DNA from 4 places in the Micromonospora sp. S-DT3-3-22 genome. Region 3 is predicted to be linked to each of the others. Evidence: riboswitches for the same ligand, from Rfam matches in the RefSeq annotation. Region 3 holds a riboswitch; each other region holds the start of a gene.
What was found. Region 3 has a riboswitch for cobalamin ahead of metE (5-methyltetrahydropteroyltriglutamate--homocysteine S-methyltransferase). Riboswitches for the same ligand answer to the same signal wherever they lie in the genome.

Region 1: it holds a riboswitch for cobalamin, as region 3 does, so the genes downstream of both, H1A17_RS11130 (ribonucleoside-diphosphate reductase subunit alpha) here and metE (5-methyltetrahydropteroyltriglutamate--homocysteine S-methyltransferase) in region 3, are expected to answer to the same signal.
Region 2: it holds a riboswitch for cobalamin, as region 3 does, so the genes downstream of both, cobN (cobaltochelatase subunit CobN) here and metE (5-methyltetrahydropteroyltriglutamate--homocysteine S-methyltransferase) in region 3, are expected to answer to the same signal.
Region 4: it holds a riboswitch for cobalamin, as region 3 does, so the genes downstream of both, bluB (5,6-dimethylbenzimidazole synthase) here and metE (5-methyltetrahydropteroyltriglutamate--homocysteine S-methyltransferase) in region 3, are expected to answer to the same signal.

The regions. Positions count from the first base shown of each region.
Region 1 is NZ_JACGMO010000028.1:34,753-42,043, forward strand. It holds gene H1A17_RS11120 (PIG-L family deacetylase) at 1-837, shown strand, start outside; gene H1A17_RS11125 (ribonucleotide-diphosphate reductase subunit beta) at 900-1,877, opposite strand; gene H1A17_RS11130 (ribonucleoside-diphosphate reductase subunit alpha) at 1,931-4,306, opposite strand; cobalamin riboswitch at 4,426-4,639, opposite strand; gene H1A17_RS11135 (helix-turn-helix transcriptional regulator) at 4,668-5,555, opposite strand; gene H1A17_RS11140 (oxidoreductase) at 5,683-6,585, shown strand; gene H1A17_RS11145 (hypothetical protein) at 6,641-7,291, shown strand, end outside.
Region 2 is NZ_JACGMO010000133.1:11,893-19,183, forward strand. It holds gene H1A17_RS28525 (MFS transporter) at 32-1,273, shown strand; gene H1A17_RS28530 (aldo/keto reductase) at 1,347-2,246, shown strand; gene H1A17_RS28535 (hypothetical protein) at 2,338-2,673, shown strand; cobalamin riboswitch at 3,507-3,636, shown strand; gene cobN (cobaltochelatase subunit CobN) at 3,946-7,291, shown strand, end outside.
Region 3 is NZ_JACGMO010000129.1:14,675-21,965, reverse strand. It holds gene metE (5-methyltetrahydropteroyltriglutamate--homocysteine S-methyltransferase) at 451-2,688, opposite strand; cobalamin riboswitch at 2,802-3,013, opposite strand; gene H1A17_RS28150 (HNH endonuclease family protein) at 3,381-3,986, shown strand; gene H1A17_RS28145 (hypothetical protein) at 4,309-4,674, opposite strand; gene H1A17_RS28140 (extracellular solute-binding protein) at 4,700-5,914, opposite strand; gene H1A17_RS28135 (hypothetical protein) at 6,177-6,941, opposite strand.
Region 4 is NZ_JACGMO010000012.1:14,359-21,649, forward strand. It holds gene H1A17_RS05260 (NAD-dependent epimerase/dehydratase family protein) at 1-641, shown strand, start outside; gene H1A17_RS05265 (TetR/AcrR family transcriptional regulator) at 825-1,412, opposite strand; gene H1A17_RS05270 (SDR family oxidoreductase) at 1,494-2,384, shown strand; cobalamin riboswitch at 2,485-2,685, shown strand; gene bluB (5,6-dimethylbenzimidazole synthase) at 2,722-3,366, shown strand; gene H1A17_RS05280 (hypothetical protein) at 3,440-3,784, shown strand; gene H1A17_RS05285 (hypothetical protein) at 3,917-4,480, shown strand; gene H1A17_RS05290 (hypothetical protein) at 4,699-5,142, shown strand; gene H1A17_RS05295 (TetR/AcrR family transcriptional regulator) at 5,242-5,841, opposite strand; gene H1A17_RS05300 (hypothetical protein) at 5,944-7,014, shown strand; gene H1A17_RS05305 (methyltransferase) at 7,162-7,291, shown strand, end outside.

The DNA of each region.
Region 1 (7,291 bases), on a different contig from region 3:
CTCAACGACATCTCGTCGATCACGTCGCTGGGCGCCGGCGCGTCCAGCTACAGCCGCTCCGGCCTGATCACCACCCTGGCCGGGCTGATGGCCGCCTACCAGCCGACCGCCGTCAACACCCAGGACCACGCCGGTGGGTTCGGCGACGGTGACCACAGCGACCACCACGCCGCAGCCTACTTCGCCCAAGCCGCCGAGCAGGCGTACGTCGGTTCGCCGACGTTCACCGGCTACCACGACTACAAGATCAAGAACTATCCGGCGAACCTGGGGTCGACCGACGTCGCCGCCAAGTCCGCGGCCTTCTTCGCCTACGGCCAGTACGACGACGGGGCCTGCACCAGCCTGCCCACCTGCGCCGGCTACGACTACCCGTACTTCCTCCAGCGGCAGTACAAGGTCCTCGGCCCCAACCTGGCCCGGACGGCCACCGTCACCGCGACCAGCCAGGACACCGGCAGCGGGCAGACGGCGGCCAAGGCCGTCGACGGGGTGATCGCCGGCTGGCCCGACGACCCGACCCGGGAGTGGGCGACCGTCTACGGCGGCGTCGGCACCCAGCTCACCCTGAGCTGGCCGGGCCCGCGCACCATCCGCCGGGTCGTCCTCTACGACCGGCCCAACCCCAACGACCAGATCACCGGCGGCACCCTGCTGTTCAGCGACGGCACCTCCACGGCCGTCGGCGCCCTGGACAACAGCGGCGGCCCGACGGAGATCATTCTCCCGGCGGCGAAGACGGTGACCAGCGTCAAGCTCACCGTCACCGGGGTCGGCGGCGGCACCGTCAACGTCGGCCTCGCCGAGATCGAGGTGTTCGGCAACGCCGGCCCCTGACCGACGGCCAGGCCCGGCCCGGTGGTCGCACGCCCCACCGGACCGGGCCCCGGCCACGCCGGTCAGAAGTCGTCGTCGAAGGTGACGCTGCCGCTGACCCCCACCTGGTACGCCGACACCCGCCGCTCGAAGAAGTTCGACAGCTCCTGCACGTCCTGCAGATCCATGAACGCGAACGGGTTCTGCGCCCCGTAGCGCGGCGCGATGCCGAGCTGGGCGAGCCGCCGGTCGGCGACGTGCTCCAGGTAGGCCCGCATGTCCTTAAGTGACAGCCCGGACACGCCCTGGTCGAGCAGGTCCTCGGCGAACTGCACCTCGCACTCGACGGCCTCGGCGAGCATCTCGGTCACCTGACGTTCCAGCTCGGCGTCGAACAGGTCCGGCTCCTCCCGCCGGGCGGTCTCCACCACGTCGAAGGCGAACGCCATGTGCATCGACTCGTCGCGGAACACCCAGTTGGTGCCCGACGCCAACCCGTTGAGCAGGCCCCGGGACCGCAGGAAGTAGACGTAGGCGAAGGCCCCGTAGAAGAACAGCCCCTCGATGCAGGCGGCGAAGCAGATCAGGTTGAGCAGGAACGCCCGCCGGTCCGCGCGGGTACGCAGCTCCCGCAGTTCGAATACCGAGTCGATCCAGCGGAAGCAGAACTCGGCCTTGCGCCGGATCGACGGGATGTTCTCGATGGCGGCGAACGCGGCGAACCGTTCCTGCTCGTCGGGCACGTACGTGTCGAGCAGGTTCAGGTAGAACTGCACGTGCACGGCTTCCTCGAACAGCTGCCGCGACAGGTAGAGCCGGCCCTCCGGTGAGTTGACGTGCTGGTAGAGGTTGAGCACCAGGTTGTTGGCGACGATCGTGTCACCGGTGGCGAAGAACGCCACCAGCCGGGACACCAGGTGCCGTTCGGCCGGCGAGAGCCGCTCCAGATCGGCCAGGTCGGAGTGCAGGTCGACCTCCTCCACCGTCCAGGTGTTGCGGATGGCGTCCCGGAACCGGTCGAAGAAGTGCGGGTAGCGCATCGGCCGCAGGGTGAGGTCCATGCCGGGGTCGAGCAGCAGCTGCCGCCCGGCGGTGCGGGGTTCGTCGACGGTGGTCACTGGCACGCCTCGCAGCTCTCGGGGTTCTCCAGGGAGCAGGCGAGCGCCTCGGCGTCGGCCGCGACGACCGGGGCGACGGTGACGGTGGCCTGCTGGATCCGGGTCGCCGGACGCGACCGCAGGTAGTAGGTGGTCTTCAGCCCGGACTTCCAGGCGTGCAGGTACATCGAGGACAGCTTGCCGATGGTAGGCGCGCTGAGGAACAGGTTCAGCGACTGCGACTGGTCGATGTACGGCGCCCGCGCGGCGGCCAGGTCGATCAGCGCCCGCTGCGGCAGCTCCCACGCGGTACGGAACAGCTCCCGCACCTCGGCGGGCAGGTCGACGATCCCCTGCACCGAACCCTCGGCCCGCTTGATCTGGTCGCGGATCTCCGACGTCCACAGCCCGCGCGCCTTCAGCTCCCGCACCAGGTACGTGTTGATCTGGAGGAACTCCCCGGACATGGTCTCCCGCTTGAACAGGTTGGACACCTGCGGCTCGATGCACTCGTAGCAGCCGGCGATCGACGCGATCGTGGCGGTCGGGGCGATCGCCACCAGCAGCGAGTTGCGCAGGCCGTGCGCCGCGATCCGGGTGCGCAGCGCGACCCACCGGTCGACCTGGGTGGGTTCGACCCCCCACAGGTCCGGGTGCAGGTCACCCCGGGCGGCCCGGGTCTCGGCGTACGCCGGGTGCGCGCCGAACCGTTCGGCGAGACCGGTCGACGTCTCCAGGGCGGTCAGGAAGATCTCCTCCTGGACCCGGGTGGACAACTCCCGGGCCCCGGCCGAGTCGAACGGCAGCCGCAGCGCGAACAACGCGTCCTGAAGCCCCATCAGCCCCAGCCCGACGGGCCGCCAGCGCGGGTTCGACACCGCCGCCTGCTCGGCCGGGTAGTAGTTGATGTCGATCACCCGGTCCAGGAACACCACCGCCGTGCGGACCGTCCCGCGCAGCTTGTCCCAGTCGACGCCGTCGTCGGTGAGGTGCGCGCCCAGGTTGACCGACCCGAGGTTGCACACCGCCGTCTCGGTGTCGCTGTTGACCTCCAGGATCTCGGTGCACAGGTTGGACAGGTGGATCGTGTTGCCCGGCACGCCGGTCTGGTTGGACAGCCGGTTCGCCGGGTCCTTGAACGTCATCCACCCGTTGCCGGTCTGCGCCAGGGTGCGCATCATCCGCCCGTACAGGTCCCGGGCCCGCACCGTGCGGACCGCCTTCTTCTCGGCGACCCGGTACGCGGCGTCGAACTCCTCGCCGTACAGGTCGGGCAGCTCCGGGGCGTCCGACGGGTCGATCAGCGACCACTCGCCGTCGGCCTCGACCCGGCGCATGAACTCGTCGGGGATCCAGTTGGCCAGGTTGAGGTTGTGGGTACGCCGGGCCTCCTCGCCGGTGTTGTCCCGCAGCTCCAGGAACTCCTCGATGTCCGGATGCCAGGGTTCCAGGTAGACGCAGGCCGCCCCCTTGCGCCGACCGCCCTGGTTGACCGCCGCCACCCCGGCGTCGAGGGTCTTCAGGAACGGCACGATCCCGTTCGACCTGCCGTTGGTGCCCCGGATCAGCGCGCCCCGGCCGCGCACCCGCGTGAAGGAGATGCCGATGCCGCCGGAGAACTTCGACAGCTTCGCCACCTGGTGGTAGCGCTCGTAGATCGAGTCCAGTTCGTCGCGCGGCGAGTCGACCAGGAAACACGACGACATCTGGGTGTGCCGGGTGCCCGAGTTGAACAACGTCGGGGAACTCGGCAGGTAGGCCAGCGACGACATCAGCCGGTAGAACCCGACCGCCTCGTCGGGCGTGCTGGACAGCCCGCAGGCCACCCGCAGCAGCCAGTACTGCGGCGTCTCCACCACCAGCCGCGACTGCGGGTGCCGCAGCAGGTAACGGTCGGCCACCGTACGCAGCCCGAAGTACTCGAACCGCAGGTCACCGGCCGGGTCGACGGCGTCGTCGAGCTGCCGGGCGTGCCGGGTAACGAACGCGGCGGTGTCGTCGGCGATCAGGCCGAGGCCGTGGGCGTACCGGATGGACTCGCTGAACGAGGTCACCTCCTGCCCGCGTACCTCCTTCTCCACGTACGCGGCCAACAACCGTGCTGCCAGCCGGGAGTACTGCGGTTCCGTGCCGATCAGCTCCGCCGCCGTCTGGATCGACAACTTGTCCAGCTCGGCGGTGGTCGCCCCGTCGTAGAGGCCGCTGATCGTCCTGGTGGCCACCCGCAGCGGGTCGACCTCGTCCAGGTCGGCGGCCCATCGGGCGACGGCCGTGACGATCCGGTTGACGTCCACCGGCTCGGTGTCGCCGTCGCGCTTGCGTACCCGCATCGCCGGCCGGCGTGGCCCCGCGCCGTCGACATCGGACGGTAGGCTCTCCGCTACGTTCGTCATGACCTCTCCTCGCTGTCACCGATGGCCATCGGACGCGGGAGAACGCCAACGGGCGCGGCACGGCGGCCGTCCCGGGTGCTGGCGTCGGTCGTCCCGCGCGACCTCCGACCGCCGCGCGCAGCAGCGCACGGCGCACTGGCAGGTCTTCGGACTCGCGGGCGTGACCGGGTCCGGTCGCCTACTGGCCGTCGCTTCCCAGACCTTACGGTCCAGTGCTCGATGACGGCGGTCGTTCCCACTTACCGCTGCGGGGCAGTCCCGGATTCCCACCGGGTTCCCTGTTGCCTCGACCGGACCACCGGGCCCGGTCGAACCAGCTGCGTGGCACACCATATATGGCGTGGATGGGGGAGAGGCAACACTAGATGTCGCGTCGGCGTGTCGGATAACTCTCATCCGACCGGCCGGTTGCCCGCAGTGACGCCAGCAGCCGCAGCGCGTCGGCGTCGGCGCTGCCCGGCTCGGCGGTGAAGACCAGCATGACCGGGCCGGGGTTGCCGGGCAGCGGGTAGGTGTCCCAGTCCAGGACGATGTCACCGACCTCGGGGACCTGGAAGGTCTTGGTGCCGTTGACCGATCCGCGCACGTCGTGCCGGGACCACAGCCGCCGGAACTCGGCGCTGCGGATGCTCAGCTCGCCGACGACGGCGGTGGCCCGGGGGTGGGTGGGGTCGGTGGCGACGGCGGCGCGCATCATGCCGATGTAGTCCATGGCCTGCCGCTCCCAGGCCGCGCAGCGCCGGGCACCGGTCGCCGCCTCGTCGAACATCAGCAGCAGCATGTTGAGCCGGTCCGGCGGGTAGCCCGCCGGGTCGCCGAGCAGCGCCACCGCCCACGTGTTCCAGGCGAGCAGGTCCAGGTGGCGGCCGAGCACCACCGCCGGGGTGTCCATCACCCGCAGCAGCCGCCGGGTGCTCTCCGGCACCCGCTCCGGGCCGTGGTCGACCCGGGCGGGCAGCGGCCGGCGGGCGGCACGGGCCAGGGTGAACAGGTGCCGGCGTTCCGCGTCGTCGAGGCCGAGCGCGGCGGCGAGCCCGTCCAGCACGTCGTCGGACGGGCGTACCTCCCGGCCCTGCTCCATCCGCTGGTAGTAGTCGGTGCTCAACCCGGCCAGCAGCGCCAGCTCCTCGCGGCGCAGCCCGGTGACCCGGCGTCGCCCGCCCGGCTCCAGGCCGACGTCGCGGGGGTGCAGCCGGCCGCGCCGGGCGCGCAGGAAGTCACCGAGTTCACGGGCGTACGGGTGGGTCATGTCGCCAGTGTGGCGCGGCCCGGACCGGCGCGGGTAGGTCTGCGGGACCTAGGCAACCGGGTACGACCGGTCCCGCCCGGCCGGCCCCTAGCGTCGGCGGTCCCACCCGACCGTCAGGGAGCAGCAGATGACCTGGACCGCCGACCACATCCCCGACCAGCACGGCCGCACCGCCGTCGTGACCGGCGCGAACTCCGGCCTCGGCCTGGTCACCGCCACCGCCCTGGCCCGCCGGGGCGCGCGGGTCGTGCTCGCCGTGCGCGACACCGCCGCCGGCCGGCAGGCCGCCCGTCACATCGGCGGCGACGCCGAGGTACGCGAACTGGACCTCGCCTCCCTCGCCTCGGTACGGGAATTCGCCGCCTCGCTGGCCGCCGACCGTCCGGTGCTCGACCTGCTGGTCAACAACGCCGGTGCGGTGCTGCTCGGCCCGCGCCGGACCAGCGTCGACGGCCACGAGCTGCACCTCGCCACCAACCTGCTGGGGCACTTCGCGCTGACCGGTCTGCTGCTGGGCAATCTGGGTGCGGCGCGGGCGGCCCGGGTGGTCAGCCTCAGCTCGATCACCCACCGCAGCGCGCACCTGGACTTCACCGACCTGATGGGGGAGCGCGGCTACCGGGGTGCCGGCGCGTACGGCCGGTCCAAGCTCGCCACCACCGTCTTCGGCATCGAACTGGACCGCCGGCTGCGCGCCACCGGATCGCCGGTGCTCAGCGTGCTGGCCCATCCCGGTGTCACCCGCACCAACCTGACCCCCCGGGCCTGGTCCCACCAGGGCCGGCGCGGCCGGGTGATCGCCCGGCTCGGCCTGCTGGCCACCCAACCGGTCGAGCAGGGTGCGCTGCCCCAACTGCGCGCCGCCACCGACCCGCAGGTCCACGGCGGCCAGTTCTTCGGCCCGGCCCGGTTCTTCCAGACCCGGGGGCCGGTCACCGAGGTGCGGGCCAGCCGGGAGGCCACCGACCCCGCCGTCGGCCGGCGGCTGTGGACGGCGGCCGAGGAACTGACCGGCGTCCGCTATCTCTGACGCAGGGCCGCACTAGCATGGCTGCGGTCGGTGACGGCGGTGGAGACGAGGCGACATGGGATGGCTCGGGCGGGTGCTGGGCGGCGGGGGCCGGCAGGTCCAGGACGATCCGGTCCGGCAGGCGGCGCTGTCGGCCGAGGTACGGCAGCGCTTCGGCGCGCACCTGGCCGTCCGCCCGGCCGAGCAGGTGGCGGCGATGGTCCGGCTGCTCGACGACGGCGACGGCCTGGCGGTGGCGGCCTCGATCGTCGGTGAGTTCGCCGACGCCGCCCACGCGGACCTGCTGGCCCAGACGGCGGAGCTGTACCGGCGTACCGGCCAGCGGTTCCCGGTGGACCGGCGCAACTACCGGCCGCTGTGGCGCGAGGCGGGTGGCCGGCTGCACTGGCCGCTGTTCGCGCTGCCGGGCGGCCTGCACCCGTACGTGCACGTCGCCGCCGCCACCACTGTCGTCGGCACCCGGGCGGCGCAGTTCGTCCGGGGCACCGACCCCCATCCGCTGCTCGCCCGCCTGTTCGAGGTGCTCGACCTCACCACCTGCGGCTGGGAGTACGGCCGGGTGCGGGTGGACCACGACGGGGCGTCGCTGGTCGGTCGACTGATCTCGACCACCCGGGACGTCCGGGCGGCGATGAAGGAACCTCCGTCGCTGCCGCCGTCGGTGCGGGAACTCATGCGCACCAACCGGACGGTCGACGTCTTCGAC
Region 2 (7,291 bases), on a different contig from region 3:
AAAGCCACGCCAGGGAAGAGGACCGCGCGCCGTGAACACCGCCACCGAGAACCGAACCGTCCCGCCCCGGGTGGTACGGGCCGCCCGTACCGGGGTCGCGGTGGTCTTCGCCCTCAACGGCCTCGCCGTGGCGACCTGGTTCTCCCGGGTCCCGGCGGTCCGCGACGCGCTCGGCCTCAGCGCCGGCCGGCTCGGACTGCTGCTGCTGGCCATGTCCGGCGGCGCCGTGCTGGCGCTGACCAGCGCCGGCCTGGTGACCCAGCGGCTCGGCCCGGCCCGCACCGTCGTCGCCTCGACCGTGCTGGTGGCGGTCGGTCTGGTCGGGGTGGGCGTCGCCGCCCCGCTCGGCTCGCTGCCCGGCGTCGCGGTCGGCCTGTTCGCCCTCGGCTACGGCTCCGGCACCTGCGACGTGGGGATGAACGTCGAGGGCGCGGCGGTGGAGAAACGGCTCGGCCGCACCATCCTGCCCCGCTTCCACGCCGCCTGGAGCCTCGGCTCGGTGGCCGGCGCCGGGCTCGGCGCGGGCGCGGCCCGGCTCGGTGTGCCGATCACCGTGCACCTGACGGTGCTGGCGGTGGTGGTGTTCGGCGGCACCCTGCTCGGCGCGCGCAACTTCCTGCCCGCCCCGGCCGCCTCGACCGCCGACGGTGCCGCGTCGACCCGCCGGGGTGGCCTGCTCGCGGCCTGGCGCGAGCCGCGCACCCTGCTCATCGGCGCGCTGGTGCTGGTGATGGCGTTCACCGAGGGCAGCGCCAACGACTGGCTGGCGGTCGCCTTCGTCGACGGCTACGGGGCCAGCGAGGCCGCCGGGGCCGCCGTCTTCGGGGTCTTCGTCGCCGGCATGACCATCGGCCGGACCGCCGGCACCGTGGCCATCGACCGCTGGGGCCGGGTGCCGGTGCTGATCGGCACGATCCTGCTGGCCGCCGCCGGCTCCCTGCTGGCGGTGCTGGCCGGTTCCGGGCCGCTCGCCGTCGTCGGCGTGGTCCTCTGGGGGCTCGGCGCGTCGCTCGGGTTCCCGGTCGGGATGAGCGCCGCCGCCGACGACGAGGAACGCGCCCCCGCCCGGGTCAGCGTCGTCGCGGTGATCGGCTACACGTCGTTCCTGGCCAGCCCGCCGCTGCTCGGCCTGCTCGGCGACCATGTCGGCATCCTGCACGCCCTGCTGGTGGTGCCGGTGCTGCTGATCCCCACCCTGGCGCTGGTGCCGGCGACCCGTCCGCCGGCCGGCACCGGCCCGCAGCACCCCGTCGGCCCGGTACAGGAAAACTAACAGTCGTCGGCCCCCGCCGGTATCGGGTGCGCGGCCGTTCCCCGGGGCCGCCGCCGCTGGCTAGGGTCGCCGCATGCCGACCGAGATCACCGCCGCAGCGGCGGGCCGCTGGACCCTGGGCGACCGCACCGTGCACCGGATGGGCTTCGGCTCAATGCGGATCACCGCCCACCCCGACCGGGAACGGGCGCTGCGCGTCCTGCGCCGGGCCGTCGAGCTGGGGGTCGACCACATCGACACCGCCGCGTTCTACGTCTCACCCGGCGGCACCCTGAAGGTCGGCACCGGCCCCGCCCGGTACGCCACCGAGCTGATCCGCGCCGCGCTCGCCCCGTACCCGGAGGGGTTGGTCGTCGCCACCAAGGTCGGCTTCCGGGCCGACCCGGCCACCGGGATGCACGAGGAGGCCGGCCCGGCGCAGCTGCGCGCCCAGGTGGAGGAGAACCTGCGCCGGCTCGGCCGCGACCACCTCGACCTGGTCAACCTGCGGATCGTCAAACGCCCCGCGCCCGACTCCGTGGCGGAACGCTTCGGCGCGCTGGCCGAACTGCGCGACGCCGGCCTGATCCGGCACCTGGGCCTGTCCAACGTCCGCCTCGACCACCTCGACGAGGCGCAGCGCATCGCCCCGGTGGTCTGCGTGCAGAACAACTACGCCCTGGACAACCGCGGCGACCAGGACGCCCTGCTCCGTGAGTGCGGTGCCCGGGGCATCGCCTACGTGCCGTTCTTCGCGCTTGCCGGGGCCAACCGGGAGGGCGGGGCCCGCACCGACCACGGTGCGGCGGTACGCGCCGTCGCCCGTGCCCACGACGCCACCCCGCAGCAGGTCCGCCTCGCCTGGACGCTGCACCAGGGCCCGCACGTGCTGGCCATCCCCGGCACCGGCGACCCGGCCCACCTGGCCGAGAACGTCGCCGCCGGGACGCTGCGGCTCACCCCCGACGAGCTGGCTGCCCTCGACCGGGCGTGAACAGGCCGCTCAGCCGGCTGTCACCGGGTTCGCAGCGCCCTTCCAGGTGGGGATGCTCCACTGGAGGGACGCCGAGGAGAGGAACGGGCAGATGGGCTGGTTCAGCCGACGGCCCCGGGCTGACGAGGGCATCCCGACCAAGCTCGACCGGGAGGCCACCCGGGACGACCTGACCGCGTTGGCGGACTTCGTGGCCGCCCACCGGGGGGTGGAGTTCTATCTCGAACCCGAGACGACCGCCACCGACACCACCGTGGTGGCGATCGCGCACGACGGGGAGTGGATCCGCCGCCGCACCGGCTCCCCGCGTACGGCGGCGAAGCTGGCCCACCGGCACGCGGTGCCCCTGTACGAGGCGGCGAAGACCGGATACCCGGAGCGGATGCGGGCCTGGAACCGGGCCCATCCCGAGCGCCGCCTCCGCTGATCCCCCCCCAGCGGCGCGTGGGGTACGGCGGAGGCCGTGGGGTGCTGCCCCGGGGTGGGGTGGCTGCGGTGGCGGCTGCGCGCGCCGGGCCGCCGGCCGCCCCGGGGCGGGGGTAGGTCGACGCGGGCCCTTTCGAGCTGATGACGGTGACGGATCGGGGCCGGCCGGGCGGGGACGACCCGGACCGCCCGGCCGGGGCGACCGCAGTGTCGGGCCGGGGCGACCCCAGTGTCGGGCCGGGGCGACCGCAGTGTCGGGCCGGGGTGACCCCAGTGTCGGGCCGGGGCGACCGCAGTGTCGGGCCGGGGTGACCCCAGTGTCGGGGCGGCGCGGCCCGGCGGCACCGGGCCGGGGCAGCCCTGCGGCGTCGGGTAGGTGGCCGACGCTGCCGGCCTGGCCACCGTCCGGTCAGGCCTGACCACGCCGGCCCCGAGTCGGTGACGTCATCAGCTCGACAGCGTGTGACAGAGGTATCCCGACCGCCCGTGGCCGGCCAGCCACCGGCAACGGGCCGTCCGGCAACGGGCGGCCTGGGGGACGACCCGCCCGGGGACGGCACACCCGGGTCGGCTCCGCGGCGGTCGGTGGGCGGGACGGGACCGTCGGCGGGCACCTGAGGAGGGCCCGGCGTGTCCGACGCAGGGCGGTTCGGGTCGGCCGTCGGGACGGGGCGGGCCGATCCGTGGGATGCGGGGAGCGGGTGCCGACCCCGCTGGACGACGAGAGCCGCCGCCGGCCTGGCCACGGGGGTCGATCGGTGCCGCCGTGGGGGCGGTGGCCGCCGTTGACCTCGGGGTGAGGAGTGTGGCAGCATTCGCGGCCTGACGGCAGTGAAGGAAGTCGGTGCGATTCCGACGCGGTCCCGCCACTGTCACCGGGGAGCGATCCCCCCTCGTGGGTCACGACCGTGCGTGCACGGTTGGAAGGCCGGGGGTGAGCATCGATCCGGAAGCCAGGATACTTCGGCCGTCGGAGAACCCCAGGGCGTGGACACCCGAGGAGGACCCGATGACGCGCAGCGTCACTGCCGACCCGATGACGGTCGGTGATTCCCGCAGCACCGTCGAGCCCGCGCCGCCGCGTGCTCCCACCCCTCCCACCGCCGCCGGTCGTCGCCGGGGCGGTCGGCCTGCCACGTACCGCTGACGGCCGGTCCGGGTGCCCCGTCGTCGGCGGGGCGCGTCGGACCTCCGCCGCCGCTGACCGGCGTCCCTCCCGCCCCGCTCGGCCCGGCCCTGCGGCCGAGCCGGACGTCACTCTCCGGAGCTGCACGTGCGCATCCTGCTGCTGTCCACCGCCGACACCGATCTGCTCGCCGCCCGCACCAGCGCCGCCGACTACCGCCTCGCCAACCCCACCCGGGTCGACGTGGCCGCCGTACCGGCCCTGCTCGACGGGGTCGACCTGGCCGTCGTACGGCTGCTCGGCGGGCGGCAGGCGTGGCCGGACGGCCTCGCGGCGGTGCTCGGCTCCGGCGTCCCCACGATCGTGCTCGGCGGCGAGGCGGTGCCCGACGCGGAGCTGATGGCGGCCTCCACGGTGGCCTCCGGGGTGGCCACCGAAGCGCTGTCCTACCTGGTGGAGGGGGGCGCGGAGAACCTCGCCCAGCTCGCCCGGTTCCTCTCCGACACGGTCCTGCTCACCGGTGAGGGCTTCGACCCGCCCACCCCCACCCCGCCGTACGGCATCCTCGACCACCGCCGCCCGACCGCCCCGGGCGACCCCGCCGACCCGGCCGATCCGGCGGCCGGGACGGACGGGCTGCGGGGGGACGGCGGGCGGCCGACGGTGGGGATCGTGTTCTACCGGGCGCACGCGTTGGCCGGCAACACCGACTTCGTGCGGACCCTGGCCGACGCGGTCGACGCGGCCGGCGGCGAGCCGCTGCCGATCTTCTGCGGCTCGCTGCGCGGGCTCACCCCCGGCGACGGGCCGCTGGACCTCTTCGCCCGCTGCGACGCGCTCGTCGTGACCGTCCTCGCCGCCGGGGGGACGGTCGCCGCCGACGCCTCCGGCGGAGGCGACGAGGACGCCTGGGACGTCGGCGCGCTCGCCGCCCTCGACGTTCCGGTGATCCAGGCGCTCTGCCTGACCAGCACCCGGGAACAGTGGGCGGCCAGCGACGCCGGGCTGTCCCCGCTGGACGCGGCGATGCAGGTGGCCATCCCCGAGTTCGACGGCCGGATCGTCACCGTGCCGTTCTCGTTCAAACGGATCGACGCCGACGGGCTGTCGGTCTACGCCGCCGACGCCGAGCGGGCCGCCCGGGTCGCCGGGATCGCCGTCCGGCAGGCCCGGCTGCGGCACCTGCCCAACGCCGACAAGCGGGTGGCGATCGTGCTCAGCTCCTACCCGACGAAGCACTCCCGGGTCGGCAACGCCGTCGGCCTGGACACCCCCGCCTCGGCTGTCCGCCTGCTCGCCGCCCTCGCCGAAGCCGGATACCACCTCGGCGACGCGCCACCACCCACCGACGGGGACGCGCTGATCCACGCGTTGATCGCCGCCGGGGGCCACGACGTCGAATGGCTCACCCCGGAACAGTTGGCCGCCGCCGAGGCCCGGGTGCCGGGGGAGACCTACCGGCGTTGGTTCGACCAGGTGCCGGTCGACCTGCGGGACCGGATGCGGGAACACTGGGGTGAGCCACCCGGCCAGCTCTACACCGACGACGGTGACATCGTCCTGGCCGGGCTGCGGTTCGGCAACGTCACCCTGCTGATCCAGCCGCCGCGCGGCTTCGGCGAGAACCCGATCGCCATCTACCACGACCCCGACCTGCCGCCCAGCCACCACTACCTGGCCGCCTACCGGTGGCTGGCCGCGCCGGTCGCCGACGGCGGCTTCGGCGCGGACGCGGTGGTGCACCTCGGCAAGCACGGCACCCTGGAGTGGCTGCCCGGCAAGGGCCTCGGCCTGGCCGCCGACTGCGCCCCCGACGCCGTCCTCGGTGACCTGCCGCTGGTCTACCCGTTCATCGTCAACGATCCCGGCGAGGGCACCCAGGCCAAGCGGCGGGCGCACGCCGTCGTGGTCGACCACCTGGTGCCCCCGATGGCCCGCGCCGAGACCTACGGCGAGCTGGCGAAACTCGAACAACTGCTGGACGAGTACGCCACCGTGCAGGCGCTCGACCCGGCGAAGGTGCCGGTGGTCCGGGGGCAGATCTGGGAACTGGTGCGCGCCGCCGAACTCCACCACGACCTGCACACCGAGGCGATGCCCGCCGCCGACGACTTCGACGACTTCGTGCTGCACCTCGACGGCTACCTGTGCGAGGTCAAGGACGTGCAGATCCGCGACGGGCTGCACGTCCTGGCCGGGGTGCCCACCGGTGAGGCCCGGGTCAACCTCGTCCTGGCCGTGCTGCGCGCCCCGCAGGTGTGGGGCGGCAGCCGTGCCCTGCCCGGCCTGCGGCAGGCCCTCGCCGCCGGCTACGGCCTGGACGAGCAGGCGCTGCTCGCCGAGCCCGGGGCACGGGTGGCGGTGCCGGCGGCGCTGACCGACGTGGTCGACGGGCCGGCGGTCACCGCCGCCGACGCGGTGGACCTGATCGAGGGGCTGGCCCGGCGGCTCGTCCTCGGCATGGAGACCCTCGGCTGGGACGCCGACCGGGCCGACCCGGTGGTCACCGAGGTGACCGGCGGGGCCTGCCCCGACGCCGTCGAGGTGCTGCGGTTCGCCGCCCGCGAGGTGGTGCCCCGGCTGGACCGCACCACCGACGAGATCACCCACACCCTCGGCGCGCTCGCCGGCCGGTTCGTGCCGCCCGGACCGTCCGGGTCGCCCACCCGGGGCCTGGTCAACGTGCTGCCCACCGGCCGCAACTTCTACTCCGTCGACCCGAAGGCGATCCCCAGCCGCAACGCCTGGGACGTCGGGGTCGCGCTGGCCGACTCGCTGCTCGCCCGCTACCTCGCCGACACCGGGGAGTATCCGCGGTCGGTCGGGCTGACGGTGTGGGGCACCAGCGCCATGCGTACCCAGGGCGACGACATCGCCGAGGTGCTGGCCCTGCTCGGCTGCCGGCCGGTGTGGGACGACCGGTCGCGGCGGGTCACCGGCGTCGAGGTGGTGCCGGTGGCCGAACTGGGCCGGCCCCGGGTCGACGTCACGGTCCGTATCTCCGGCTTCTTCCGGGACGCGTTCCCGCACGTCGTCGCCCTTCTCGACGACGCGGTACGGCTGGTCGCCGCCCTCGACGAGCCGGCCGGGGACAACTACCTGCGCGCGCACGTGGCCGCCGACCTCGCCACACACGGCGACGAGCGGCGGGCCACCGCCCGGATCTTCGGCTCGAAACCCGGGGCGTACGGGGCGGGGCTGCTGCCGCTGATCGACGCCCGCAACTGGCGCACCGACGCCGACCTGGCCGAGGTGTACGCCGTCTGGGGCGGCTACGCCTACGGCCGGGGCCTGGACGGGCGGGAGGCTCGGGCCGACATGGAACGCTCCTTCGCCCGGATCGCGGTGGCGGCGAAGAACCAGGACACCCGTGAGCACGACATCGTCGACTCCGACGACTACTTCCAGTACCACGGCGGGATGGTGGCGATGGTGCGGCACCTCACCGGGGCCGCCCCGGCCGCGTACGTGGGCGACTCGGCGATGCCGCACG
Region 3 (7,291 bases):
TCGACCATCGGCGACAGCACGACATCCGGTGCTGCGTGCGACCGCACCGCCCCTGCCGAGTTCTTGCGACTCAGCAGAAGGAGACTCCGGTGCAAGCGTCACCAGCGCAAGGGCCCCATCGGTCATCCTCCGGTGCCGCGACTGCGGGCATCATCGAGGAACCAGCCGAGCGGGCCGGGTAGACGCCCTGAACAAACTGCTCAGCGACATCCGGCAGATCCTCGACGCCACGCAGAGCTGCTGCGCGGCCCGGCGTGACGCCGACAGACGGATCAGGGACCTGACAGACACCCAACGGACCTGACAACCGTCGACCGTTTCCGGACCGACACCGCGCCACGCACTCCGATGATCTCCCGAGCCGCTCGATCTTGCCGGCGGACCGGAGAGGCCGGTCTACTCGACGCGCTGTTCCGGGCGGATCCCGCAGGTCCGCCCGGAACAGTCCGATCAGCTCCCGCGGACCTCGGCTGCAGCGGCGACGAGGTGTCGGAGGGACGCCTCGACCTCGGGATAAGTGCGGGTCTTCAGGCCGCAGTCCGGGTTGACCCACAGCCGTCGGGCGGGCACGGCCGCAACGGCCCGACGGAGCGCGTCGACCACCTCGTGGTGGGGTGGGATGCGGGGCGAGTGGATGTCCCACACCCCGGGGCCGACGCCCCGGCGGTAGCCGATCGCGGCAAGGTCGTCGAGGATCTCCATCTTCGAACGCGACGCCTCGATGCTGGTGACGTCGGCGTCGAGCGCGTCGATGGCGGTGATCACCTCACCGAACTCGCTGTAGCACAGGTGGGTGTGGATCTGGGTGTCGTCCGCGACGCCGCCGGTGGCGAGGCGGAACGCGCCGACCGCCCAGTCCAGGTACGCCTTCTGGTCGGCCCGACGCAGCGGCAGGGTCTCCCGCAGGGCAGGCTCGTCGACCTGGATGATCCGGATGCCGGCGGCCTCCAGATCGCGGCACTCGTCGCGCAGCGCGAGTGCCACCTGGTCGGCGGTGTCGGCCAGGGGCTGGTCGGTGCGGACGAACGACCAGGCCAGGATGGTGACCGGGCCGGTGAGCATGCCCTTGACCGGACGGTCGGTCAGCGACTGGGCGTAGGTGGACCACGCGACGGTCATCGGTGCCCGGCGGGCCACGTCGCCGTGGATGATCGGCGGGCGGACGCAACGGGACCCGTAGGACTGCACCCAGCCGTGCGTGGTGGCGGCGAAACCGTCGAGTTGTTCGCCGAAGTACTGGACCATGTCGTTGCGTTCCGGCTCACCGTGCACCAGCACGTCCAGGCCCAGCCGTTCCTGCAACCGGATGACCTGCTCCACCTCGGCGCGTATCCGCTGCGTGTAGCCGGCGTCGTCGAGAGTGCCGGCGCGGTGCGCGGCGCGGGCCCGGCGCAGCTCGGCGGTCTGCGGGAACGAACCGATCGTGGTGGTCGGCAGGTCCGGTAGCGCCAGCCGTTCCTGCTGGCGGGCGGCCCGCCCGGCGTAGTCGCCACGGTGCCGGTCGGCAGGGCGCAACGCCGCCAACCGGCCGCGCACGTCGTCGTGCCGCCACGCCGGCGGGGTGGGCGGCAGCGGGGCGGGCAGGCTGGTGGTGCCGTCGCGTAGCGCCCGCCCGAGCAGGACCACCTCGTCGACCTTCTGCCGGGCGAACGCGAGCCGCGCGGACAACTCCGGGTCGAGGTGGGTCTCGGCCGACAGATCGACCGGCACGTGTAGCAGCGAACAGGAGGTGGACACCGCCACGTGGTCGGCCAGTCCGGCGACCGTGGCACCGGCGGCGACGGCCGCCCGCAGATCCGTGCGCCAGATGTTGCGCCCGTCGACCAGGCCGGCGACGACGGTCGTGCCGCGCAGGGGACCGGCGGCGGCGAGCCGGTGCAGGTTGCCCGGGCCGGCGACCAGGTCCAGGCCGATCGCCTCGACCGGGGTGTCCAGCAGGGCCGGCAGGGCGTCGCCGAGGTCACCGAAGTAGGTGGCGACGAAGATCCGGGGACGGTGTGGCAGTTCCCCGAGACGTCGGTAGGCGTGCCGCAGGCCGTCGATCTCGGCCGTGGTGCGGTCGGCGACGTAGGCGGGTTCGTCCAGTTGGACCCAGGCCACGCCCGCGTCGGCCAGGGTGGTGAGGATCCGGGCGTACGTGTCGACCAGGTCGTCGAGCCGGGCGAACGGATTGTCGCCCTTGGCCAGCAACAGGAAGGTGGCCGGCCCCACCAGCACCGGTCGGGTGGCGATGCCCAGGTCACGTGCCTGCGCGTACTCGCTCAGCGCCTTCGTCGGATCCGCCGCGAACACGGTGTCGGGCTCGATCTCCGGCACCAGGTAGTGGTAGTTGGTGTCGAACCACTTGGTGAGTTCCAGCGCTGGTGCGGCATCGACACCACGGGCCATGGCGAAGTAGGTGTCGAGTCGACCGAGGCCGAGCCGGGCGAACCGGCGGGGGACCGCCCCCACCGCGACGGCGGTGTCGAGCACGTGGTCGTAGTAGGAGAACGTGTTGGACGGGATCGCATCGAGGCGGGCGTCGCGCAGCGTCCGCCACACCTCGGCCCGCAGCCCGACGGCCACGGCCTCCAACTCGGTGGCGTCCAGCGTGCCGGCCCAGTACGCCTCGACGGCCTTCTTCCACTCGCGGTGGGCGCCGATACGGGGATAGCCGAGCACGGTGCTCTGCCCGAATGAGGTGGTCACAGATGGTCCTTCCCTCGCGGTGTCCGACGACCACCCGAGAGGAAGACGGATACGCCACGGCGTAACCGGCATTCCGCCCTGGCCCTCCCGAGAGGCCGCCGACGGCGCGCACCGGCGGCACGCGCAGCGCTGGCAGGTCTTCGGACTCGTGGGCGTCGTACCCAGACCTACTGGCCGTCGCTTCCCAGACCTTGCGGTCCAGTGCTTCGTTGACGGCGGTCGTTCCCACTCACCGCTGCGGGGCAGTCCCGGTCTTCCACCGGGTTCCCTCTTACGACGTCTCACCCGCGCACGGGAGAGACGAACCAGCACCGCCCGCGATCCTACGGGCACCACGACGATGCCTCGGCCCGGGGTGCGGATCAGAAGGTCAGGAGTTCGACTCTGCTGGGACAGGGGCGTTCGGTTTGCCGTCCAGTACGCAGTTCCGCATTGCGCTTCCGTGCATCACTGCTCAGGAGCGGGTTCGGGGCGACGCCCGGGAAGTCGGCCCGACGCCGAGTGACTCCCGACTCAGGTCGGGCCCTCCGGGCGGATCTTCACGCGGATGCCATCCTGCTGTCACCTTCCATCGAGGATGATGATTGCATCTGTCGTCGATGGTGACCGGGAGGCGTGGCATGTCAGGACCGACCACGAAGACGTCCGGGCCGGCCCGGCCCCGGGTGCGTGCCGTGACCTTGGCACTAGCCATGCTCGTCGGCGCGGCCCTCTCGGCGGGCATCGGGGGGACGGCGTCGGCGACGCCGTCGGGGATCCCGTCGAAGGCGACCGCGCAGGCGCAGCTCAATGCCCTCACCGTCGCCGCCGAGGGTTCCACCAGCGGCTACTCCCGGGACCTGTTCCCGCACTGGATCACCATCAGCGGCAGCTGCGACACCCGCGAGCAGATCCTCAAACGCGACGGCACGTCGGTCGTGGTCAACTCCTCCTGCCAGGCCACATCGGGCCGCTGGTACAGCCCGTACGACGGGGCGACCTGGACCGCCGCGTCCGACGTCGACATCGACCACGTGGTCCCCCTGGCCGAGGCGTGGCGCTCCGGGGCGAGTTCCTGGACGACCAGCCGCCGGCAGAGCTTCGCCAACGACCTGTCCGGCCCGCAACTGATCGCGGTGACCGACAACGTCAACCAGTCCAAGAGCGACCAGGACCCGTCAACATGGCAGCCGCCCCTGTCGGCCTACCGGTGCACCTACAGCAAAATGTGGATCACCGTGAAGTACACCTGGGGCCTACGGCTGCAATCGTCGGAGAAGTCCGCCCTACAGACCATGCTCAACACCTGCTCCTCCTGACCGCCCGCCCGATCAGCGGCTGCGTCGGGCACCGCACCGGGTGACCGGAGCGGCAACGTGCAGGGGGGCCGGCAGTCCCGCCGAGGGCTTCGGGGAAGCCGCTCACCGTGGCGACACCTCGACCTGACCAGGACCCGCAGCACCCCGCCACCCCGATGTCCTAGGACGCTTTAGGAGTGCCGCTCCTCAGCGGCCAGGCCACCGCCTGCCTGACGGACATCGTCACCGCGTACCTGGTGCACGGGCACCTGCCGAAGCACGACACGGCCTGCCAACAGCGCCGCTGGCGCGTCCCTCCGGTAACTGCCGACACGACAGCCGTTCACCGACCGGGCGGCTGACCGGTGGTGCCGCCCGCGGCCTCCGGCTCCGCGGTGTCCCGCGCCGGGCCGGCCGCGGCGTCCGGACTCGCGGCGGTCTGCAACTGGTACGACCGGTAGGTCAGCCAGAGCGCGACCAGCCCGGCGACGGCTGCCGCCACACTGGCGATCTGGTCGGCCAGGTCCGGGCCGAGCGCCAACACCCCGACGACGATGACCAGGACCGCCAGCCCGCCGAGCGCCACCGTGCGGACCTGCTGCCTGGCCAGGTGTGCCGTCCAACGGCGCGGAATCACCCTGATCACCAACTCCGCCAGGATGATCCCGGCCATCACCAGGATCGGCACCTGCCACGGCTCGACCTTCACGGACCCTCCTCCACCCGGTCTCCGGTCATGCGAGCGCCGCCTTCATGGCGGCGATGAACTCCGAGGTCAGGTCGGACTCACCGCGGAGCATCCGGGCGACGTGGTCGACGAAGACCTCGGCGAACGCGCGGTATCCCGGGTGCATCGGCCGGGGCCGGGCATTCTCCACCGCACCACGTAGTGCTTCCAGGTGCGGGATGACCGCCTGGAGGTTCCTGTCGTTGTAGGCCTCGGCCAGGGTCGGGGCGAAGCCGTGCCCGGCGAGGACCTTCTGGGCTGCGGTGCCGGTCATGAAGTTGATGAACCGGAGGGCCTGGTCGGGGTGGGGACAGGCACGCGCCATGGCGAGGCTCTGGCCGCCGAGCACCCCGGACGTCAGCGGGTACACCTTGATCTTCCCGGCCAGCAGGTCAGGGTCCTTACGCTGCTGGAGTTCGCGGTACTTCACCGGCCAGTTGCGCATGAACGTCGGCCGGCCCTCCACGAACGTGTCCAGGCTGGCGTTCTCGTCGCTGGAGCGATTGACCTTCCCGGCCACGATGGCCGCCTGCAACGGTTGCAGCGCTCTCTGCCAGGGTTTCAGCTCGAACAGGATCTCACCGGTCGCGCTGAGCAGGTCAGTGTTCACCGACAGCGCGTGCTCCAGGATGTTGACCAGGAAACCCTCGTTGTAGTTGGACGAGTTGGGGCGCAGTTGGCCGACGAACGAGCCCTTGTCGGCAAGGGTGCCGAGGACCGTCGACAAGTTCACCACATCGGGCTGCTCGGTCCCGGGGTCGCGCCAGAACAGCATGCCGACATCGGTGTTGAGCGGCGCGGCCCAGTAGCTGTTCGGGGTGTCGTCGACCTGGTGGAGATCCCTCACCGACGTCAGGAAGTTCGGGTCGGTCAACCGGATCGGGGTGATCAGCTTCTGCGCGGCGAACTCGGGGATGTCGACGACGTCCAGGTTGAGGATGTCGGCACTGCCATTGCGGGCCGCCGTCAACAGCCTCGTGCGTTCATCGCCTGATCCACCCTCGACCTCGTCGGTGAACCGGGCCGGGGTATCGGGGTTGGCCTGGTTCCACATGTCCATCAGCAGCTTCCGTGCCCCGGTGGGGTCGGCCCCGGTGGCGAGTCGAAGCTCCACCGGTGGCGGGCGGTGTCCGCCCGGCAGCAGGTAGACCGCCGAAGCGCTCACTGCGCCGCAGGTCAGCACCCCGCTGAGAAAGGAGCGCCGCGAGTACTGCTCGGGCATGGTGCGGACTCCTTCGATCCGGGCCGGTCACACGTACGCAACGAGTCATTCATCACGTTACGCTTTGGCGCTGATAAATGCCGGGCCGGGCGGGAGCGGTCGGCGAAGCTCGTACTGTCGGAAACCGGATCGAGCGGCAGGGACGGCATCGGTGACCCCATGTGCCGACGCAATTATCGGCACTGGGATATGCGGCGACGAGGCGGCGTTGTCGCACCGCTGGATCGGCGGGACACGTCACGCCACGTCGACCGGCCACCTTCTACCCGGCGCCCCACCAGGCCAGCAGACGCCGCGCGAAGGCGCGGGTCTCGACGTCGCCGACGGTCATCCCGAAGTGGCCGCGGATCTCAGCCGCCAGGTACCCGCTGAGATCTCCCGCGCCGGCACCGGCGGACAGCCTCGACAGCAGCGGTGCGATCAGGCAGTCGTACTCGTCGACGTTCGCCCGCGGGTCGTGGACGCCGATGAAATCCCAGGCGTTGAGCAGCCGGCGAAGGCCGGCCGTGCGCTGTGCTGCGCTGCCGTGGGCGAGGCTCGTGAGGTCACCCCCCGGCGAGGCCGGCACGCGGGACAGGTGGTCACGGCACAGCAGACGGACCGAATTCGCCAGTTCCCGGTTGCCACGTTCCCCGTCCTGATCCCACTCGTCGGCGAGCACGTGCAGGTCCGTGAACGGACTGTGTCGGATCTCGTCGAGATCCCCACGCTCGCAGACGAAGGCGGAAACACGCTCGCTGACGGTGCGTTCGTCGATCGCACCGTCGACCAGCCGTTGCGCCAGCGTGGCCAGCCAGGTGTCCGCGGCCTCCGCCGCGGACGGAACGCGTACGCCCATCTCGTCGAGGGCGGCGGGGAGCAGCTCGCCGATCAGTCGGGTGTCGGTGCCGTCGAGCCCGGCAAGTTCCCGCAGGGCCGGCCCGTCGTGCCCGTCGGCGAGCCAGTCCGCCGCGTACCAGGGCATCCGCTCGACGACCATGCGGCCCAGCACGTACTCGGCGGCAACCAGGTCCGGCGGCCTGCTCACCGGCCGGTCGCTGTTCCCGCTCGACCGTGCGGACCGGCGTGAGTGTCGCTCTGCCATGCCCTATATCCCCTCCGAGCCGACACGTCGACCGCTCATGCCACATACGGTGCCAGTGCTGACCATCCCTCATCAATCGGCAGAGCCCTGACCTGCCCACTTTTGCCCGTGATCGGACTACACAATCAACTGTCCTATAGCTGACACCTCCGGCGGGGCCGCCCACCGTTTCTGCCGGTAGATGACCCGATCACCGTGGGTGATCAATTCGGGGGATGCGCTGTTCACCCGGCCATCTATTTCGGTTGATGGATGTCGCCTATCTTGCCACCAGAAGTTGCGTCTGAGGAGGC
Region 4 (7,291 bases), on a different contig from region 3:
AGTCGGTGGCCGCGGCGGTCGCCGAGGAAACCGCGGCGCTCATCGCTCTGGGCGAGGAGCTGATCGGCAGTGACCGTCCGCTCGTGACGGTTTCCGGCACGCCCTGGGTGGCCGGCCGGCTCTCGACCGAGGGCGACCCGCTGCCGCTCGAGGGCCCGGTCGGGGGCCGCGGGCGTACCGTAAATTCGATCTTGGCGTTGGCTGCTCGGGGTGTCCGCAGCTCGTCGGTCCGGCTGCCCCGCACGGTGCACAACCACGGCGAGGGCGGCTTCGCCGGGCTGCTCACCCAGATTGCCCGGCAGTCCGGCGTCTCCGGCTACCCGGGCGACGGCACCCAGCGCTGGCCGGCCGTGCACGCGGTCGACGCTGCCGTGCTGTTCCGGCTCGCCCTGGAGAACGCACCGGCAGGCACCGCCTGGCACGCGGTGGACGACGAGGGCGACGCGGTGCGGGACATCGCCGAGGTCATCGGGCGGCGACTCGGCCTGCCGGTGCGGCAGGTGCCCGAGGAGACGTTCGGCCCACTCGGCGAGATCTTCGCCGCCGACCAGCCGTCGTCGAGCGCACACACCCGGGCGACCCTCGGCTGGACGCCGACCCACCCGAAGCTGCTCGCCGACCTGGAGAACCTCCAGCCCTGACCGGTTGCCCTCCACCCGCGGCGCCGACGCCGGCTGCCCCTGGCCGGGCCGGCGCTGCTGGTGCCGGCTGGCCCGGCACTGACCACTCACCTGCTCGTCTGGCCCGCCCTGCCGACGCTTCCCGGCCACGCCGACGCGATCGTGCAGCCGGTGTCCCGGGCCGTCGAGTCCGCCGCCCGCCGGTCAGGTGTGCCGGCTCGTGGCGGCGACCATGTCGACGAGGGTGTCGGTGAGGTCTTCGGCGCAGACGCCTCCCCACTTCGGGTCGGCCAGCTGGCCACTGGCCTCCAGACCGGCGATCCCGTTCGCGCTGCTGATGAGCAGGGCCGCGTACCGGCGGGCGTCCTGCTCGCCCACCAGTTCGGCGACGACGGCCAGGAACTCGGTCTGGCTCCGCTGGGCGGCCCGGGCGAGTGCGGTGGGATCGCCGGGCGGGTTGCTGAACATGAGCTGGTAGAGGTGTGGCTGAACGCGGCCGACGTCGATGAGCGCGAGGAGACCGCCGCGGATCTTCTCGGCGGCGGACAGGCCCGGGTCGGCGCGGAGGGCCTGCATGCGGTCGCCGAGCGTGTCCCACGCCCGGGTCCCGACGGCGATCAGCAGGCTCTCCTTGTCGGGGAAGTGCCGGTAGGGCGCTCCGCGGGTCACTCCCGCGCGTGCTCCCACCGCGCGCAGCGTCACCGCGTCGAGGCCACCGGAATCGAGCAGCTCAGCGGCCGATTCGAGCAGCGCGCGGCGGGTGGCGGCGGCTGATTCGGCGCGGCTGGTCACGCGGACGATGCTAGTCCGCTGGTGACGACCAGGTCACTTCCTTCGGTTGACGTTGTCATCTCAATGGCGCAGACTAGAGAGATGACAACGTCAACTGAAACTCGGGAACTCGTGGTCGTGACCGGCGCCTCGACCGGCATGGGTGCGGCCACCGCGCGGGAACTGGCCCGCCGCGGCTTCCACGTCCTCGCCGGCGTACGACGCGACAGCGACGCCACGGCCCTGCGGGCCGACCGCATCGAGCCGGTGATCCTCGACATCACCGACCCCGACCACGTCGCCGCGCTCGCCGCCCGGGTCGGGCGGGACCCGCTGCCGCTGCGGGCGCTGGTCAACAACGCCGGCGTCCCCGGCGCCGGCCCGGTCGAGGTGATGCCGCTGCACGAATGGCGGCGCATCTTCGAGGTGAACCTCTTCGGCCACGTCGCCGTCACCCAGGCCCTGCTTCCCGCCCTGCTGCGCGGCAGGGGACGCGTCGTCAACATCAGCTCCCTCAACGGCAGGATCTCCATGGCCGGCTACGGGCCGTACGCCGCCAGCAAGTTCGCGATGGAGGCGATGAGCGACGCGTTGCGCAACGAACTGGCCCCCCACGGCGTGCAGGTGGTGGTGGTCGAGCCGGGCGGCGTCCAGACCGAGATGTCCCGCGTCGGCCTCGCCGCCCTCGGTCGCCTCGACGACACGATGACCCCCGAGCAGAACGAACGCTACGGCGCCCTGATGCAGGCGATACCCTCCCACGTGGCGGCGTTCACCAGGGCCGGGGTGACCTCCACCGTCGCCGCGAAACGGATCGCCGCGGCGGTGACCGACCGCAGGCCCCGCACCCGCTACACCATCGGCGCGACGGCTGCCTTCCTCATCCGGGCCTCCCGTATCCTCCCCGACCGGACGCTCGACCGGATGACGACCTCCGACCTGCGCAGGCACTACCCGACCGGGAACCGTCGCCGGACGACCGCCAGCCGGTGAACGCCGAGGCCGGCGTCAGCGGCCCACCGTCACCCGGCTGCCGGGCCGTATCCGGCGACCACCTCGGGCACGAGGTACGTGATCCACCGGTAGCATCGGCGGCGGCACGAACGTGCGAGGTGCCCCGCGTGGTGCGGGGAGAATCGGGAAGCCGGTGTGAATCCGGCACGGGCCCGCCGCGGTGACCGGGGAGCGACCGTCCAGGCGCGAGGAGCGCAGCCACTGGCCGTACGGCTGGGAAGGCGGACGGGTCGGCGTTGATCCGGGAGTCCGAAGACCGGCCTCGCGTCGACCGCCCACCCGTCCGGGGTGGGCCGAGCGCAGCGGGAGCCTGCCTGTGGAACTCTACGACGCCATCCACCGCCGCCGGGACGTCCGGGCCGAGTTCACCGGGGAGCCGGTGCCGGCCGGCACCCTGCACCGGATTCTCGACGCCGCGCACGCCGCGCCCAGCGTCGGCTACTCGCAGCCGTGGGATTTCGTCCTGGTCCGGGACCCTGCCGTCCGCCGCCGGTTCCACCGGCACGTGCAGGCCGAGCGGGCGACGTTCGCCGCCACCCTGGACGGTGCCGCGGCCGACCGGTTCGCGCGCATCAAGATCGACGGGGTGCTGGAGTCGACGCTGTCGGTCGTCGTCACGTACGACCCGCGGCGCGGGGGCCCGGCGGTGCTCGGGCGGCACGCCATCGCCGACGCGGGCCTCTACTCCGTCTGCCTGGCCATCCAGAACCTCTGGCTCGCCGCCACCGCCGAGGGGCTGGGCGTCGGGTGGGTGTCCTTCTACCGGGAGTCGTTCCTCGCCGAACTGCTGGGCGTGCCGGCCGGCATCCGGCCGGTGGCCTGGCTCTGCGTCGGGCCGGTCACCCACCTGGCGGCCGTGCCCGACCTGGAACGGCGCGGGTGGCGGCGACGCCGGCCCCTCGCCGAGGCGGTGCACCACGACCGCTGGCTACGACGGGTGCCTGACCGACCGAACAGCTAATTCGGGTACGTCGATGCAACAGTTAGGCTGACGTCGCGCTCAGTCGTTACCCGGCTACGTTGGGAGGAGTTCCATGCGTACCACCGTCACGGCCCTGGCTACATCCGCGCTTGCCGCCCTGGGCCTCGTGGCCGCCGGGGCCACGCCGGCCCTCGCCGCCGCACCGGCGCCCTTCTGCGAGTCCGGCGCTTCGCAGTTCTACTGCGACGGCAGCAGCACCGGCACGACGACCTGGAGCATCACCTGGTACTCCGGCAGTGTCGGCACCTTCACGACCGCCGGGTCGACCCTCTTCGCCGCCTGCCCGGCCAGCAACCTCGGCCACCCCGTGCGGGCCAGCTACAGCTACGTCGACGGCGGCACCACCCAGTACAGCGGCACCACCCAGTTCATCTGCCGCAGCGGCCCCTGGCAGTAGAGCCGTCCCACGTCCGGTGTACGCGTCACCCACGCGTGCGCCGGACCGGCTCGTGCTCCGGCCGCAGCTACTCCGCGCCTGCCGGACCCTCATGCTCGCCATGATCACCGCACGGTGCTGGAATGGGGCCCGATGACAGCCGAGCCGGTCCGCGAGGGGAGGTACGCGCGCATCGAGCGGGAGCGGCGGTTCCTGCTGGCCGGACCGCCGCTGCCGGCATCGGTCACCGCCAGCCGTCGCATCACCGACCGGTACCTGACAGGCACCCGGCTGCGCCTCAGGCGTGCCGAAAGCCCCGCCGACGGATCCCGCGAGTGCAAGCTCACCCAGAAGGTGCCCGCCGCGCGGCCGGGCCACATCCAGGGACTCATCACGAACGTCTACCTGTCCCCGGCCGAGTACGAACTGCTCGCCCGCCTGCCCGCCGCGACGCTGTCCAAGACCCGTCTGAGCGTCCCGCCGCTGGGCATCGACATCTTCGATCCGCCCCTGCACGGTCTGATCCTGGCGGAGGCCGAGTTCACCTCCGACGCGGCGGCACGCTCGTTCCTCCCACCCCCGCAGATCGTCGCCGAGGTCACCGACGACCTCCGGTTCACCGGTGGCTCACTCGTCCATGCCCACCGCGAGGACCTGCTCGGCTGGCTCGCCGACTACGGCATCACGCCAGCCCCTACCACCCCGTGGACCGCCTGAACCCCCTCGACCACCGGCACCGACGACTGCGCAGGTGGTTAATCCGCAGACGGTCCCGTGGGCGGTCGACGGCCGCAATCCGACCGGACGTCGGTCACCGCCGGCTACCGCGCCGAGCGCGGCGGCTACCGCGCCGACTCGGCTCGGTCGGGGAGTGGGGCGAGTCGAGGTGGTAGTTTTCCGCCCCTGTGCTGGGACAGTCGAGAAAGGACGTTCGGGTGACTGACGACCACTCCGGGGCCGGGTCCGCCGTCGAGGTGCCACGGCGACGACGTCGGTGGGTCATCCCGTCGGTGGTGGCCCTCGTGGTGCTCGCCCTGGGTGGCGGTGGTGCGGTGGCGTACCGGCAGCTCGCTGACCGGGAGGATGAGGATCCGGGGGTGACGGCCTGCCGGTCGGCCGGGTTCGTGGTGCGGGCCGCGCAGGGCGAGGTCACCCCTGATGACGAGGTGCGGCGGGTGGGGGAGTTGTTCCAGCGTTCCGCGCACGAGGATCTGCGGTCCGCGGGGGTCTTCGCGGTGGGCACGGTGCAGCGGGCGCAACGGGCGCAGGATCCGCGCGATGCGCCGGAGACGGTGAAGTTGCGGCAGGTCAACCTCGCCGCCGCAGTCCCCAGGTTGATCGCTGCCTGTGCGGAGCACCAGGTCACCGTCAAGGGATAGCCGTGGACGTCGGCGTCGCTGCGGCCTGACGTACGGTCGCGGCGACGCCCGGACCCGACGGGCGGCATCCGGACAGGGTCGGACCCGCTCGTGCCGGACTCACCCTTCCGGGGCGACCTGACCGTTCGAGGTGGGCAGCCCTTCCATCTCGGTCCGCAAGGTCGCTAGTGCGGTGTCGATGATGTCGGCGAGCCGGCGACCGTCGTCGGTGTCGAGCCATGCGGCGACGGACACGTACATCAGGGTTCCCGCCGTCTCGGCGAGCAGGTCGGCCCGCAGCGGGTCGAGGCCGCCGGCGCGGAAGCCGTCCCGCATCACCTGGGCCAGCATCGCGCGCTTGTGCTGGTCGCGTTCGCGCAGCCCCGGGTCGGACGCCACGATGGCGCGCCGCTGCCGCAGGTCGTCCTTGCGGCCTTCGAAGTACGTCTCGGCGAGCGTGCGCAGGCCCGCGACGATGAACGCCAGCGGTTCGTCGGCGGGCGCCGTGGCCATGATCTGCTTGGCGAAGGCGCCGATCTCGGCCTCGTCCGCGAAGAGCACCTCGCGCTTGTCGGCGAAGTGCCGGAAGAACGTGCGCGTCGTCAGGCCGGCCCGCGCGGTGATCGCCGGCACCGTGGTCGCGGCGAAGCCCTGCTCGGCGAAGAGTTCGAGCGCCGCCTGCCGCAGCCGCTCGCGGGCATCCGGTCGCCACCTTGCCATGATCCGAGTGTAGCCGTGATGACATCGCGTGTCGTCGCCGGTATGGTGATGACACGGCGTGTCGTCACTGGGGCGGATGCCGCACCAGGGCGGAGCTGTGCCATGACCGACGTGTGGATCCTCGGCGGCACCGGCCGCAGCGGGCGCGCTATCGCGGCCGAACTGCGCCGACGGAACATCGAGCCGGTGCTGGTCGGCCGGGACGCCGAACGGCTCAAGGCCGCCGCCGGCGGGCTGCCGACGATGGTGGCCGGTTCGGTCCGCGAGACCGTGGCCGCGATCCGCCGGGAACGGCCGGCCGTGGTGGTCAACACCGTCGGACCGTTCATCGAGACGGCCCTGCCCCTGCTGGACGCGTGCCTCCCGACCGGCCACTACCTCGACCTCGCCAACGATCTGGCCTCGGTGTCGGCGGTCCTCGGCCGGCACGGCGAGTTGACGGCAGCGGGGCGCACGGCCGTCACGGGAGCCGGGTTCGGCGTGACCGCCACCGAGAGCGTCGTGGTGAAGCTCTGCCAGGGGCGGCCGACACCCCGGCGGGTCCGGGTCGACATGGTGCCCTCGTTGGCCACCGAGGACGGCGTGGTCGGCGACGCCCTGGCCGCGACGATCGTGGAGGGCATCCCCGGAGTCGAGGGCGGTGGGCGGTTCCAGGGCCGCCGGTACCGCGACGGACGACTCACCCCCGCCCCGCTCGCCGGCGACCCGATGAAACTGGTCCTTCCCGACGGGTCCACGGTGACCACCGCCGGCATGCCGCTCGGCGAGCTGATGGCCGCCCAGCGGGCCAGCGGCGCAGCGGACGTGCTCGCCGCATCGAGCGAGGCCCCGTCCTCCCCGGTGATGCGCGCGGTGCTGCCCGTGGCGACCGCCCTGCTCGCGATCGGCCCGGTGCGCGCCCTCCTGCGGCGACGGCTCGCCACGGTACCGACCAGGGCCCGCCCGAAGCCCCGCGAGCACTCCTGGGGCCACGCCGTCGTGGAATGGCCGGACGGCAGCATCCGCGAGGGCTGGCTGCGGGTCGGCGAGGCCCAGTCCTGGACGGCGACGGTGCCCGCCGAGGTGGTCCGGCGGCTGCTGGACGGTCAGGGGAAGCCGGGCGCGTACACGCCGGCGGCGCTGTTCGGGTCGACCCTCGCCGAGGCGTGCGGCGGCGCGTACCAGGTGCGGTGAACCACTGACGGGTCCCCGTGACCGGGCCAGCCGCCGGTCGCGAGCCGCCGACTCGTCGTGCACGGTCCGACGAGACCGCTCGTCCCGTGTCTGGTTTCATCCGGCGTCGTACTGGCACCGGAGGCGGTCGGTCGTGAGGATGGGGGTGTGAGTTCACCGAAGCCCCTCACCGGCCCCGGGTCCGGGCCGCAGCCGACCGTGGGTGGGCGGGTGGACCCGGCGGGCGGGGAGTCCGGCTTCCCATCACCGCGTCCCGGCGGGTCTGCTCCGGATCGCC